2 regions of the Streptomyces sp. ADMS genome follow, and region 2 is predicted to be linked to the other one. Evidence: riboswitches for the same ligand, from Rfam matches in the RefSeq annotation. Region 2 holds a riboswitch; the other holds the start of a gene.
The links. A riboswitch is a leader RNA that binds a small molecule or an ion and turns the genes downstream of it on or off. The one in region 2 is predicted to bind thiamine pyrophosphate.
Positions count from the first base shown of each region.

Region 1: another riboswitch for thiamine pyrophosphate. It lies ahead of RB628_RS03500 (thiamine ABC transporter substrate-binding protein); the one in region 2 lies ahead of thiO (glycine oxidase ThiO).

Region 1 is NZ_JAVFVX010000005.1:63,176-70,253, forward strand. Features, by position in the region: gene RB628_RS03495 (ABC transporter permease) at 1-1,154, opposite strand, end outside; gene RB628_RS03500 (thiamine ABC transporter substrate-binding protein) at 1,178-2,260, opposite strand; TPP riboswitch at 2,343-2,448, opposite strand; gene rlmN (23S rRNA (adenine(2503)-C(2))-methyltransferase RlmN) at 2,474-3,580, opposite strand; gene RB628_RS03510 (hypothetical protein) at 3,683-4,354, opposite strand; gene RB628_RS03515 (phosphatidate cytidylyltransferase) at 4,480-5,595, opposite strand; gene frr (ribosome recycling factor) at 5,595-6,152, opposite strand; gene pyrH (UMP kinase) at 6,307-7,065, opposite strand.
Region 2 is NZ_JAVFVX010000031.1:9,580-16,657, reverse strand. Features, by position in the region: gene pknB (Stk1 family PASTA domain-containing Ser/Thr kinase) at 1-1,586, opposite strand, end outside; gene RB628_RS15965 (thiazole synthase) at 1,788-2,591, opposite strand; gene thiS (sulfur carrier protein ThiS) at 2,595-2,795, opposite strand; gene thiO (glycine oxidase ThiO) at 2,804-3,967, opposite strand; TPP riboswitch at 3,964-4,076, opposite strand; gene RB628_RS15950 (hypothetical protein) at 4,126-4,509, shown strand; gene RB628_RS15945 (FAD-dependent oxidoreductase) at 4,542-5,780, shown strand; gene RB628_RS15940 (Rv2175c family DNA-binding protein) at 5,877-6,248, shown strand; gene thiE (thiamine phosphate synthase) at 6,350-7,036, shown strand.

The DNA.
Region 1 (7,078 bases), on a different contig from region 2:
ACGATCCGCCCGGCATCGCGCCGGGTGAGCGCCACGGCGGCCAGCGACCCCACGACAACGGCGATGCCGGTGGCGGCGACGGCGTACTGGAGCGAGTTCCCGATGGCGGCGATCGGCGCCACCAGGAAGATGCCGGACTCGTCGCTGGTGAGCGCCTTGTAGTAGCCGAGGCCCGCACCGCCGGGCGTCGCGAACGACCGCTGCACGAGCACGGCCAGCGGCAGCACCAACAGTACGGCGATGCTCGTCAGCACCCCGCCGAGCAGTGCCCACTGGCCCCGGCCGCGCGGCCGGCGTGCGGTCGTCTCCGGCGCCACGAGCCGCAGCGCGCTCTCCCGCCGCCGTACCGTCCCGGCGTGCACGGCGAGGATCGCGCCCACCGCCACGAACTGCAGAACCGTCAGCACGGCGGCCGTACCGAGGTCGAAGATCTCCGACGTCTGCCGGTAGATCTCCACTTCGAGAGTGGAGAAGGTCGGTCCGCCGAGGATCTGCACCACCCCGAAGGAGGTGAAGGTGAAGAGGAAGACCATGAGCGCGGCGGCGGCGACAGCGGGCCCGAGGGCGGGGAGAGTGACCCGCCGCCAGGCCGCGAGCCTCGACGCGCCGAGCACCCGCGCGACCTCCTCCTGACGCGGGTCGAGCTGTGCCCAGAGCCCGCCGACCGTCCGCACCACGACGGCGTAGTTGAAGAAGACGTGCGCGAGCAGGATGGCCCACACGGTCGTGTCCAGCCGTATGCCCCACAACTCGTCGAGCAGCCCGCCCCGACCGACCAGCGCCAGGAACGCCGTACCGACGACGACGGTCGGCAGCACGAACGGCACGGTCACCACGGCCCGCAGCATCTGCTTGCCCCTGAAATCGAAGCGCGCGAAGACATACGCGCCGGGGAGCGCGACCAGCAGCGTGAGCACGGTCGATGCGAGCGCCTGCCAGGTGGTGAACCAGAGGACGTGCCGGATACCGGAGTCCCCCAGCACGTCCCCGACCCGGCCCAGCCGCCAGACCCCGTCGACGTGAAGGCCGCGCGCGACGATCGCGGCGACGGGGTAGGCGAAGAAGAGCGCGAAGAAGGCGACGGGCAGAACCAGCAGGGCACCGCGCAGAGCGGCGCCCCTCCGGCGCGCAGCCACAGAGGCCACTTCGCTCACTTCCGTCGGTTCCGTTAGCTCCGTTACTTCAGTACGAGCGAGGTCCACGACTTGACCCACTGGTCACGGTGTTCGGCGATCTTCGCGGGGGCCATGGTCTCGGGGTTCTTGGCCTGCGGCCCGAACGCGGTGAACTCGGCGGGCACCTGGGCGCCCTCCCGCACGGGGTACACGAACATGTTGAGCGGCATGTCCTCCTGGAAGGTCTTGCCGACGAGGAAGTCGAGCAGTGCCTTGCCGCCCTCGCTGTTCTTGGCGTTGCTGAGCAGCCCGGCGTACTCGACCTGCCGGAAGCAGGTACCAGTGGCGACCCCGGTCGGAGCGGTGGCCGGCTTCGGCTCGGCGAAGATCACCTCGGCGGGCGGCGAGGAGGCGTAGGAGACGACGAGCGGCCGGTCCCCCTTGGCCTTCTTGCCGCCGGCCGACCCGGAGAACTCCTCGTTGTACGCCTGCTCCCAACCGTCGACGACCTTCACACCGTTGGCCTTGAGCTTCGTCCAGTAGCCCGTCCAGCCGTCGTCGCCGTACTTCGCGGCGCTGCCGAGCAGGAACCCGAGTCCCGGAGAGGAGGTGGACGCGTTCTCCGTGACGAGCAGGTCCTTGTAGGCGGGCTTGACCAGATCATCGAAGGACTCGGGTGGCGTCAGCTTGTGCTCGCTGAACCAGGCCTTGTCGTAGTTGACGCAGATGTCGCCGGTGTCGATCGGGGTGACCCGGTGCTTTGCCTCGTCGGCCCGGTAGGCGGGCAGGATCGCGCCGGCGTCCTTCACCTCGTACGGCTGGAACAGCCCGTTGTCGAGCGCGCGGGAGAGCAGGGTGTTGTCGACACCGAAGAAGACATCGCCCTGCGGGTTGCTCTTGGTCAGGATCGCCTTGTTGACGGCCTGCCCGGCGTCGCCGTCCTTGAGGACCCTGACGGTGTACCCGGACTGCTTCTCGAAGGCGGCCAGGACGCTCTTCGAGACGGCCCACGAGTCGTGACTGATGAGGGTGACGGTCTTGGAGTCCGCCGCCGAACCGCTGCCGCCGTCCTCGGACCCGCACGCGGACAGCGTGACAAGCCCGAGCCCGACGGCCAGGGCCACGACCTGCTTACTGATGCTCAATGGATTCTTCCTCCTGGGATGACCAGGAAGAGACGCGGCCCTGCCCGGGACCCATGGAGGGTTCCCGGGCAGGGCGCAACAGCTTGAGTGATGACCGAACTTCCTACCCAGAATGACCTGGGCGAGGTTCAGAGGGTCTGCGGTCTGTCCCGCACTCTCAGCGCTGTGGCGCTCCCCTGTCGGAATATGAAGATGTGTATGTACGGCATAAGCCTACCGCTCGGTGGCAGCCAGCTGCCCGCACGCCCCGTCGATCTCCTGCCCGCGGGTGTCCCGGACCGTGACGGGCACCCCGTGCGCGGCGATGGCCTCGACGAACGCCTTCTCGTCCTCGGGCCGCGAAGCGGTCCACTTGGACCCCGGAGTCGGGTTCAGCGGAATCAGGTTGACGTGCACGGGCTTGCCCCTGAGTAGCCGCCCGAGCCGGTCACCGCGCCAGGCCTGGTCGTTGATGTCCCGGATCAGCGCGTACTCGATGGACAGCCGACGCCCCGACCTGGCCGCGTACTCCCACCCTGCGTCCAGGACCTCGCGCACCTTCCACCGGGTGTTGACGGGCACGAGGGTGTCGCGCAGCTCGTCGTCGGGCGCGTGCAGGGAGATGGCGAGCCGGCACTTGAAGCCCTCGTCGGAGAACCGGTGAATGGCCGGCACCAGCCCGACGGTCGAGACGGTGATCCCACGCTGCGACAGCCCGACGCCGTCCGGCTCGGGGTCGGTCAGCGCACGGATGGCACCGACGACACGCTTGTAGTTGGCGAGGGGCTCACCCATACCCATGAACACGATGTTGGAGAGCCGCGCGGGCCCACCGGGAATCTCCCCGTCCCGCAGCGCGCGCATGCCGTCGACAATCTGGTGCACGATCTCGGCGGTGGACAGGTTCCGGTCGAGCCCGGCCTGCCCGGTCGCACAGAACGGGCAGTTCATCCCGCACCCCGCCTGCGAACTGATGCACATGGTCACCCGGTCCGGGTACCGCATGAGCACCGACTCGACGAGCGTCCCGTCGACCATCCGCCACAGCGTCTTGCGGGTGGTGTCCTGGTCGGTCGACAGATGACGCACGACCGTCATCAGCTCCGGAAGCAGCGCCTCCTGGAGCTTTCCGCGCGAAGCGGCCGGGATGTCCGTCCACTCGGCCGGATCGTGCGCGAACCGCGCGAAGTAGTGCTGCGAGAGCTGCTTGGCACGAAACGGCTTCTCACCGATCGCAGCAACGGCCTCTTTACGCTCGGCGGGCGTGAGATCGGCAAGATGCCGCGGCGGCTTCTGGGCTCCGCGCGGGGCGACGAATGTGAGTTCTCCGGGCTTAGGCATGGCTGTACCAGTGTCGCAGACATCCGGACAGCCCCTCGCCGCCCTGTGGGCAACGTCCAGCGCACCCACAAAAGGCCAGGTCATCAGGGGATTCCGACCTACTCACCGCGGCGCCGCAGCCATCACCCCCCGCAGCTGCGCCACCTCCCGCTCCAGCTCGCGGTAGTGGTCGCTGACCTTGCGCCGGGCCGTCGGTGTGACGCGGCCCCCGTCCAGTTCGGTCAGCCGGTCGTTCAGGGCGGTGAGGCCCGCCTGCCAGCCGTGCCAGTCGTCGGCGCCCTGGGCACAGGCAAGTTCGTCCTGGGCGGCACGCATGGCCGCGTGGACTCCCTGACGCAGCGGGACCAGATCCGCGCGCAGCCGTTCGGTGCGCTGGCGGAGATAGGCGAGGGACTCTCCGACTCCGGCGAACGTCTCCCCCAGCTCGGTCATCGACCTGACCTGCTCCGCGAGCGCCTCCAGCCAGGGCAGGGCCACCTCGACGCCGTGCTCGGCCGCCTCGACCGTGGCGGTACGGACCTCGTCGTAGTGCTGGGACACGCCGTCCAGGTCGGCGAAGACGCTCACCGCGCCGGTCGTCTGCTCGCGGATGGTGTGCGAGGGCAGGCCGTCGCCCTGGTCAAGCATCGCTTCGATCCGCGCCAGCTCGCCCCGCACCGCCCGGCGCAGCTCCAGCAGGGCCTGATGGGCCGTGTCGGCCGCTTCGACAGGCCCCTCGACAGCTGCCAGCCCCTCGGCCTGCCGCTGGCGTCTGGTCCGACTACGCCCCCACATGCACGCCACCTCTTCCGGACACCTCGACCGCGCTGAAGTCGATCTTAGGTTCGAAAGGAGTGGTTTCGGCCCGACGTGGGCGTTTCACAGGAAACCCGGACCGTACTGGAACATTCCGACCGACCTCAGCCCACGAAGGCCACGAACAGCAACCACACGACAGGAGCCGTGGGAAGGAGCGAATCCAGCCGGTCCATGATTCCGCCATGGCCCGGCAGCAGGGTGCCCATGTCCTTGATGCCCAGGTCGCGCTTGATCATGGACTCGCCGAGGTCGCCGAGTGTGGCGCTGGCCGCGACCGCGAGGCCCAGCAGCAGGCCCTGCCACCAGGTGCCGTCGTCGATCACGAACTCCATCAGCAGCGCACCCGCCACCATCGCGAACGTGATCGCACCGAACAGGCCCTCGCGGGTCTTGCCGGGGCTGATGCGCGGAGCGAGCTTGTGTTTGCCGAAACGCCAGCCGATCGCGTACGCGCCGGTGTCGCTGACAACGGTCAGGAGCAGGAACGTCATGACGCGCCGCGCGCCGTCGTCGGCGGTCAGCATCATCGCGACGAACGTGGCCAGGAAGGGAACGTAGAAGGCTGCGAAGACGGCTGCCGTGACGTCCTTGAGGTAGCCCTCCGGAGGTTCCGTCATACGCCAGACCAGGACCGCGAGCGCGGTGAGCGCCATCGCGACCCACGCGCCCTCGGCACCCCGGACGTATCCGGAGACGACCATCGCGGCCCCGCCGAGCGCGAGCGGCACCAGCGGTGCCTTGATGCCCTTGCGCTCCTGGAGCCGGGACGTCAGCTCCCACAGGCCCACCACGACGGCGACAGCTATCACGCCGACGAAGACGGCCTTGACGACGAACAGCGACGCGATGACGACCGCACCGAGCCCGACGCCGACCCCTATGGCCGCGCCCAGGTCCCGGCCCGCGTTCTTCTTCTGCGGGACGGGGGCGGGCTGCGGGGTGTCGTCGGGCGTGGGCATGGAATCCGGCTTCTGCGGTACCGCCCCGTAGGGCTGTGCCTGCGGCGTCTCGTCGCGGAACAGGGGGCCGCCCGGCCGAGCGGCCCCCTGGTCGTCATCCTGGTTTCCGCCATGTGCGGGTACGTCGGGCACGATGGGCATGGGGCGAGTCTGCTGCGCGTGGTGCGCATCGTACGCGGGACCCGCCGGGGCAGCCCCTCCGTCGGACGGCCCCCAGTACCCGGCGTGGGGCGGCGCCCCCCAGGAAGAGTCGTTCATCAGACTTCGAGAAGCTCCGCTTCCTTGTGCTTGAGAAGCTCGTCCACCTGCGTGACGTACTTCGCGGTGGTGTCGTCGAGCTCCTTCTCCGCGCGGCGGCCCTCGTCCTCGCCGACCTCGCCGTCCTTGACGAACTTGTCGATGGCGTCCTTGGCCTTGCGGCGGATGGCCCGGATCGAGATCTTGGAGTCCTCGGCCTTGGTACGGGCCACCTTGATGTAGTCCTTGCGGCGCTCCTGGGTGAGCTCGGGGAACACCACGCGAATGATGTTTCCATCGTTGCTCGGGTTGACGCCGAGGTCGGAGTCGCGGATCGCCTGCTCGATGTTGCGCAGCGCGCTCTTGTCGAACGGGGTCACCACGGCCATGCGCGGTTCGGGCACGGAGAACGAGGCCAGCTGGTTGATCGGCGTCAGTGCGCCGTAGTAGTCGGCCACGATCTTGTTGAACATCGCCGGGTGCGCACGGCCGGTGCGGATCGCGGCGAAGTCCTCCTTGGCGACCACGACGGCCTTCTCCATCTTCTCCTCGGCCTCGAGGAGGGTCTCTTCGATCACCACTTGCTCCTGCGTGTCTTGAGTAGGCCCGGCTGCTGTTCTCGGTCAGGGTCGGCGGCCGGCTGCGTCGCGTCTCTTCCTGCACGGTTCCCGACCGGCAGGACATTGTCCATCCCCCGCTCAGGGTCCGTCCCCGGGCAGGGCTGATCCCCGGTCAGTCCCGGCTGCTCTGTTCACCGACGAGTGTGCCGATCTTCTCACCCTTGACGGCCCGCGCGATATTGCCCTCGGTCAGAAGCTCGAAGACAAGGATCGGCAGCTTGTTGTCGCGGCACAGCGTGATCGCGGTCATGTCTGCGACCTTGAGGTCCCGGGTGATGACCTCGCCGTAACCGAGCGAGTCGAACTTGACGGCCTCGGGGTTGGCCTTCGGGTCGGAGTCGTAGACCCCGTCCACGCCGTTCTTGCCCATCAGCAGCGCCTCGGCGTCGATCTCCAGGGCGCGCTGTGCGGCGGTCGTGTCGGTGGAGAAGTACGGCATGCCCATACCGGCACCGAAGATGACCACGCGGCCCTTCTCCAGGTGCCGTACGGCACGCAGCGGAATGTACGGCTCGGCGACCTGGCCCATGGTGATGGCGGTCTGGACCCGGCTGTCGATGCCCTCCTTCTCCAGGAAGTCCTGGAGAGCGAGGCAGTTCATGACGGTGCCGAGCATGCCCATGTAGTCCGAGCGGGCCCGGTCCATGCCGCGCTGCTGGAGCTCCGCGCCGCGAAAGAAGTTGCCGCCGCCGATGACGACGGCGATCTGGGATCCGTCGCGTACGACGGCCGCGATCTCGCGGGCAATCTTGTGCACCACGTCGGGGTCGACGCCCAGGCCCCCGCCACCGGAGAAGGCTTCTCCGGACAGCTTCAGCATGTACCGGCCGCGCACTTTGCCGTCGTCGCTCTTCTGGGCCTTGGTGGTCATGGAGATCTCGCCT
Region 2 (7,078 bases):
ACCTCGACAGGGCTGCCCTTGCTGACGACGAGCGCGACCGCGGAACCCGCGCGCCGCTCGGTGCCGGGGACCGGGCTCGTGTTGATCACGGAACCGCGGGGCACCTCGTCGCTGAACTCCCGGGTGACCATTCCCGGCTCCAGACCGCTCTGCTTCAGCAGCGCCCTGGCCTTGTCGAGGCGGTAGCCCGCGAGCTGGGGCACCGGCACGGTCTCCGGGCCCTTGGAGATGGTGAGCGTCACGGAGTCGTTGGCCCGTATGCGCGCGCCGACCTCGGGGTCCGTGCTGATGACGGTGCCGCGTTCCACCGTGTCGCTGTAGGCGTCCTCGACCTTGACGTCGAGCCCTGCGTCCGCCAGCCGGGCCTTGGCCTGTGCCTCGGTCTGTGACAGCACCGCCGGGACCTGAGTGAACTGCCCGGAGTTGATGTACCAGACGCCCGTCCCCACACCGAGGACGAGCAGCGCGGCGACCAGGATGGCGAACGGCGCACGCCGTTTCGGGCTCCGCGCGGCCCGCCGGGAGGGCGGGGCGGCCTCAGGGAGAGCGACGGCCCCCAGCCGGCTCGTCTGACTGGTTCGGTCGGTCCGGTTGGACTGCCGCTCGTCGAGCGGGGGTTCGTCCTCGTTGACGGGCAGGGGCCGTGGCACCGACAGCGCGCGCGGGATGACGCTGGTCAGGTCCTCGGCGTTGTCGTGCCCCGACGCGACGGCCTGCGGCGGTACGGCGTCCAGCTGCTCGGCGTCGAGCGAGCCGCGCGTCTCCAGGACCTGCGAGAGCAGCGACACGGCGTCGTACGGGCGGATGCCGGCGTTGCGCGCGGTGGCGGAGGCGACCAGCGCGTCCAGTTCGAAGGCCAGGCCCGGTACGAGGGCCGACGGCGGCGGCACGTCCTCGTGCAGGTGCTTGTAGAGCACCAGCGCGGGGGAGTCGCCGTAGTGCGGCTGGTCGCCGGTCAGCATCTCGTAGAGGACGATGCCGCAGGCGTACACGTCGACCCGGGGGTCGGCGGTGCCGCTCTCGATCTGCTCGGGCGCGAGGTAGGAGACGGTGCCGAGGACGGAGCCGGTCGTGTTGGTGACCGTGTCCACGGCCCGCACGAGCCCGAAGTCGGCGACCTTGACCCGCCCGTCGTCCCCTATCAGCACGTTCTCGGGCTTCATGTCCCGGTGGACGAACCCGGCCCGGTGTGCGGCGCCGAGCGCGGCGAGCACCGGCTCCAGGATGTCGAGCGCGGCCCTCGGCTGCAGCGCGCCGCGCTCACGCAGCACGTCACGCAGGGTGCAGCCGGCGATGTACTCCATGGCGAGATAGACGTACGACCCGTCGGCGCCCTGATCGAAGACCTGTACGACGTTGGGGTGCGCGAGCCGGGCCACGGACTTCGCCTCCCGGATGAACCGCTCGACGAAGGAGCCGTCGGACGCGAGCGAGGGATGCATCACCTTGAGGGCGAGCACGCGGTCGAGACGGGTGTCCACGGCCCGGTAGACCGTTGCCATCCCGCCGACCGCGATCCGTGCGTCCACGCGATAGCGGCCGTCGAGCACCTGCCCGACGAGAGGGTCCTGAAGGGTCGTATCCACGCAGGTGAGTGTACGAGCCGCCGCTGACAAGGCCGCGGTTTCGGCCAGGAAAGCACAGGAAAGCAGCGGTACTGCAGCCGACCTGTGACGCAGATCGCAACGGACAAGCGCCGATGGTGAGAAAGCCCCACAGGAGAGCTCCGCTGGTAAACGGACCGGCAACGAGTGGTGCGCGGGTGCGAGACCAGAGGCCAGGCGCCTTCAGGGCGCCTGAAAAGCAGGCCGCTCAGGATCCAACCGGGCGACCCCGGCGACAGGAGACGAGGCCGAAGCGAGGTGCCGCCGGGGAATCCGCCCGGCCCGGTAGGCCAACCGCCCCGCCGAAACCGCGTACCGCATCCCCTCCGCCATCAGCACGGGCTCCTGGGCCCGGGTCACCGCCGACGCCAGCATCACCCCCGCACACCCCAGTTCCATCGCCAGCGCCGCATCCGACGCCGTCCCCGCCCCCGCGTCCAGAATCACCGGCACACGCGCGTGCTCCACGATCAGCTGGAAGTTGTGCGGGTTGCGAATCCCCAGCCCCGACCCGATGGGCGACCCGAGCGGCATGATCGCGGCGCACCCGACGTCCTCCAGCTTCCGCGCGAGGACCGGATCGTCGCTGGTGTACGGCAGCACCGTGAACCCGTCCTCCACCAGCACCTCCGCCGCGTCCAGCAACTCGATCGGATCCGGCAGCAGGGTCCGCTCGTCGGCGATGACCTCCAGCTTCACCACGTCCGTACCGAGCGCCTCCCGGGCCAGCCGGGCCGTCAGCACGGCCTCCCCGGCGGTGAAGCACCCCGCGGTGTTGGGCAGCACCCGGATACCGAGCCGCTCCAGCACCGACAGCACCGACCCGTGTACCGAGGGATCGACGCGCCGCATCGCGACCGTCGTCAGCTCCGTGCCGGAGGCCACCAGCGCCCGTTCCAGCACGTCGAGGCTGGGCGCACCCCCCGTACCCATGATCAGCCGGGACGTGAAGGTCGTACCACCGAGGACAAAGGGATCGTCGGCCATGGCTCAGCCTCCTTGGACGGCGGTGAGGACTTCGACGCGGTCTCCCTCGGAGAGGGGGGTCGACGACCAACGCGCGCGCGGGACGACGGTTTCGTTGAGTGCGGCGGCCACACCGGAGGGTGCCGAGGTGAGGGACTTCACCAGAGCGTCGAGCGCGGTACCCGGGGAGACCGCACGCTGCCGGCCGTTGACCAGGATGTTCACGTGACGGCTCATACGAACTGCTCCATGCGCACGGGGTCGAACCGCCGGGGGGTGAAGGCCCGGGCCTCGTCCGGCAGTTCACCGGTGGCCAGCGTGTGCGCCAGCACGTCACCCGTGACCGGGGTCAGCAGCACACCGTTGCGGTAGTGGCCCGTGGCCAGCAGCAGCCCCTCCAGCCCGGTCGGGCCGAGCAGTGGCGCGTTGTCGGGAGACCCGGGCCGCAGCCCCGCCCGGGTCTCCGTGAGCGGCAGTTCGGTGATCCCGGGGACGAGCTCGTGGGCGTCGCGCAGCAACTCGTACACGCCGCCCGCCGTGACCGTCGTGTCCCAGCCCAACTCCTCACTCGTGGCACCCACGACCAGCTCACCGTTCGCGCGCGGCACCAGATAGACCTGGCTGCCGCGCACCACGGCCCGCACGGTCCGGCTCAGGAACGGCGCGTACCGTTTCGGCACGGTCAGCCGCAGCACCTGGCCCTTCACTGGCCGTACGGGCGGCAGCACGGCCTCGGGGACGCCCGCGAGCCGCCCGCTGAGACTGCCGCCGGCCAGCACGATCGACCCGGCGGCCAGTTCGTCGCCCTCCGAGTCCGTGACCGCCACGGCCCGCCCACGCCGTACGACGAGCCGCTCGGCCCACGTCCGGCGCAGCACCGTCCCGGCCCGCTCGCACGCGGCCACCAGCGCCCCGGCGAGCCGCCGCGGATCGATCTGGTGGTCGCCGTCCACCCGCAGCCCCCCGCGCACGCCCGGCGCGAGCATCGGTTCCAGGCGCCGGCATTCGCGCCCCGACAGCCACTCCGATTCCAGGCCCGATCGCTGTTGCAGGGCGTGCAGTTCGCGCAGCTCGGCGCGATCGTCGGCGTCGAGCGCGACGGCGAGTGTGCCGCAGCGGCGGTAGCCGAGGTCGTGGCCGGTCAGTTCGGTGAGTTCGGCCACGAAGTCCGGGTAGCGGCGGGCCGATTCCAGGTTCAGCCCCAGCAGGGTCTGCTCCCCGTGGTGCAGCTCCGTGACGGCGGCCAGCATCCCGGCGGCAACCTGTGCGGCCCCGCCGCCCGGCGCGGGATCCACGACGGTCGTGGCCAACCCCCGCTGTGCGGCCCGCCAGGCCGTCACGAGCCCGATGATCCCGCCTCCGACGACAACGACGTCCGACGTGTGCGTACGCGACATGGGCGTCCAGCCCCTCCCTTCGCCGGCATGACCCGGATCAGGTTCGTACGGTCGGAGGCCGCCAGCCTCCCTCTCAGCCCGGTGCGTCCGGGCTCCCGCGTGCTTACGCTGGTCAGCCTAGCTCGCAGAGCAACCCGCATGTAAGGGAGCCTTCGCCCATGCCCCGCTCGCTCGACGGTCTCGTCCTCGCCCCGGTCGCTGACCAGGCCCCAGGCCAGGTGGGGACGCGCACCAGGTTCGCGTACCACGAGAAGGACGGCGAGATCTGGGCGGAGTACGCGGGCGGCGACGTCGTACGCGGCCGTCTCGTGGGTACGCGGGAAGGTGACCGTCTCGACTTCCGGTACGTGCAGCTGAAGCACGACGGCACGACGTCCGCGGGCCACTGTGTGTCCGAGGTGACCGAACTGCCGGACGGGCGGCTGCGGTTGGCGGAGACCTGGGAGTGGGAGTCGCAGCCGGGCAGCGGGACGAGCCTGGTCGAGCAGGTCGCACAGGTCGAGCCGGCGGATGTGGAGGAGATCACGGACCGCGCCCACTGACTGACAATCTGTCAGTTGTCTATGGTGATCGGGTGAGTGAGCAGACGCAGGCACAGGGCGCGCAGGGGCTGTCGCAGCCCCGGCGCGCGGTCGTCGTGGGCGCGGGCATGGCCGGGGTACAGACCGCGGTCGCCCTCCGGGAGCAGGGTTTCACCGGTTCCGTCACACTGATCGGCGCCGAACCCCATCAGCCGTACGACCGTCCGCCGCTGTCCAAGGCCGTTCTGCTCGGCAAGGCGGAGGACTCCGCCTTCGACGTCGACTTCGAGGCCCTCGGCATCGAGGTGCAGCTCGGGCGCGAGGTGCTGGGCGTCGACACCGGCCGGCACGAGCTGGGCACCGCCGAGGGGCCCGTCCCGTACGACGTCCTGGTCCTCGCGACCGGTGCCGAACCGATCCGCCTGCCGGGCACCGAGGGCGTACCCGGTGTGCATCTGTTGCGCACCCTCGACGACGCCGAGCGGCTGCGGCCCGTGCTGGCACGCCAGCACGACATCGTGGTCGTCGGGGCCGGCTGGATCGGCGCCGAGTTCGCCACCGCCGCGCGCGAGGCCGGCTGTGCGGTCACCGTCGTGGAGGCCGCCGACCGGCCTCTCGCGGGCGCCCTGCCCGCCGATGTGGCCGCGCCGATGGCCGCCTGGTACGCCGGCAGCGGCGCCACTTTGCGCACCCACGCGCGCGTGGCACGCGTCGAGCCCGGCGCGGTGGTGCTCGACGACGGCTCGCGGCTGCCCGCGGGCGCCGTCGTCGTCGGCATCGGGGCCCGCCCGGCCACGGCCTGGCTCTCGGGCTCGGGGATCGCCCTGGGTGACCACCGGGAGGTCGTCGCCGACGACCACCTGCGCACCTCCGCTGCGGACGTCTACGCGGTCGGCGACTGCGCCTCCTTCCCTTCGGGAAGGTATGGCCGGCGCCTTCTGGTCCACCACTGGGACAACGCCCTCCAGGGACCCCGTACGGTCGCCGCGAACATCGTCGGGGAGTCCCCGGCGGTCTACGACCCGGTCCCGTACTTCTGGTCGGAGCAGTTCGGCCGCTTCGTCCAGTACATCGGCCACCACGGGGTCGCCGACACCACCCTGTGGCGCGGCGACCCGTCGGGCCCCGCCTGGACGGTCTGCTGGCTGCGGGAGGGCCGCCTGGTCGCCCTGCTGGCCGTGGGCCGCCCCCGCGACCTGGCCCAGGGGCGCCGCCTGGTCGAGGCGGGAACCCTGATGGACGCCAGGGCGCTGACGGACCCGTCCCGGCCCCTGAAAGCGGCCACGGCCTAGCGCGGCCCGGCTCGACGCGGCCTCGACGCCACTGTGACGGCGCAGGTCGGAGGGGCCCGGCTTCCGACTGTCAGTGCGGGATGGCACGCTTGTCCCGTGACCGAGATTGACGCAAAGATCGATGCTCTCGTCCCCGCCTGGCTCACCCTCCCCGACATCGCCGAAGTGCTCGATGTCGAGGTGACACGCGTCCGGCAGCTGGTCAGGGAAGGCCAGCTGATCGCCGTACGCCGTGGTGAGAACCGTGCGCTGCACGTCCCCGCCGCCTTTATCGACGGGGTCGAGCAGAAGGTCGTCAAGGGCCTCACCGGCACCTTGACGCTCCTGAGGGACGACGGCTACTCCGACGAAGAGATGCTGGAGTGGCTCTTCACTCCCGACCCGAGCCTGCCCGGCACCCCCGCGCAGGCCCTCAGCGAGAATCGCGGCACGGAGGTGAAGCGCCGCGCCCAGGCGCTCGCCGTCTGATCCGACAAGCCGTTCGGCGTGCGGTTCGCGGGCCGCACACCGCCACACAGGGGCGCGCCCGGGGGAGACACCCCGGGGCGCGCCCATGGGGGGACCCACGTATGCCCGAGACGACCGAGATAGTGCCCGGGGAGACCGCAGGCGCCGGCGCAGCCCGCGCCCGGCTCGCCGACGCCCGGGTCTACCTCTGCACGGACGCCCGCCGACGACAGGGCGACCTCGCCGAGTTCCTGGACACCGTGCTGGCCGGCGGGGTCGACATCGTGCAACTCCGGGACAAGGGCATGGAGGCAGCCGAGGAACTGGACCACCTCCAGGTCTTCGCCGACGCCTGCGCCCGGCACGGCAAGCTCCTCGCGGTGAACGACCGCGCGGACGTCGCCCACGCCGCCCGTGCCGACGTGCTGCATCTCGGCCAGGGCGACCTGCCCGTCCCGGCGGCCCGCGCGGTCCTCGGCCCGGACGTACTCATGGGCCGCTCCACCCACGCCGAGTCCGAGGCCGCGGCAGCCGCCGTCCAGGAGGGCGTGGACTACTTCTGCACCGGCCCCTGCTGGCCGACCCCGACCAAGCCGGGCCGCCACGCCCCCGGCCTCGACCTGGTCCGGTACACGGCCGGGCTCGCCACCGAGCGCCCCTGGTTCGCCATCGGCGGTGTAGACCTCGGCAACCTGGACGAGGTGCTGGCGGCCGGCGCCCGCCGGGTCGTGGTCGTACGGGCGATCACGGAGGCGGGCGACCCGGGCGCGGCGGCGACGGAGTTCGCCAAGCGGCTGCGTTCCCTGTGACCGGGTGACGGGAGATCCCTGAGCTCCAGGTGTCCGAGGCGT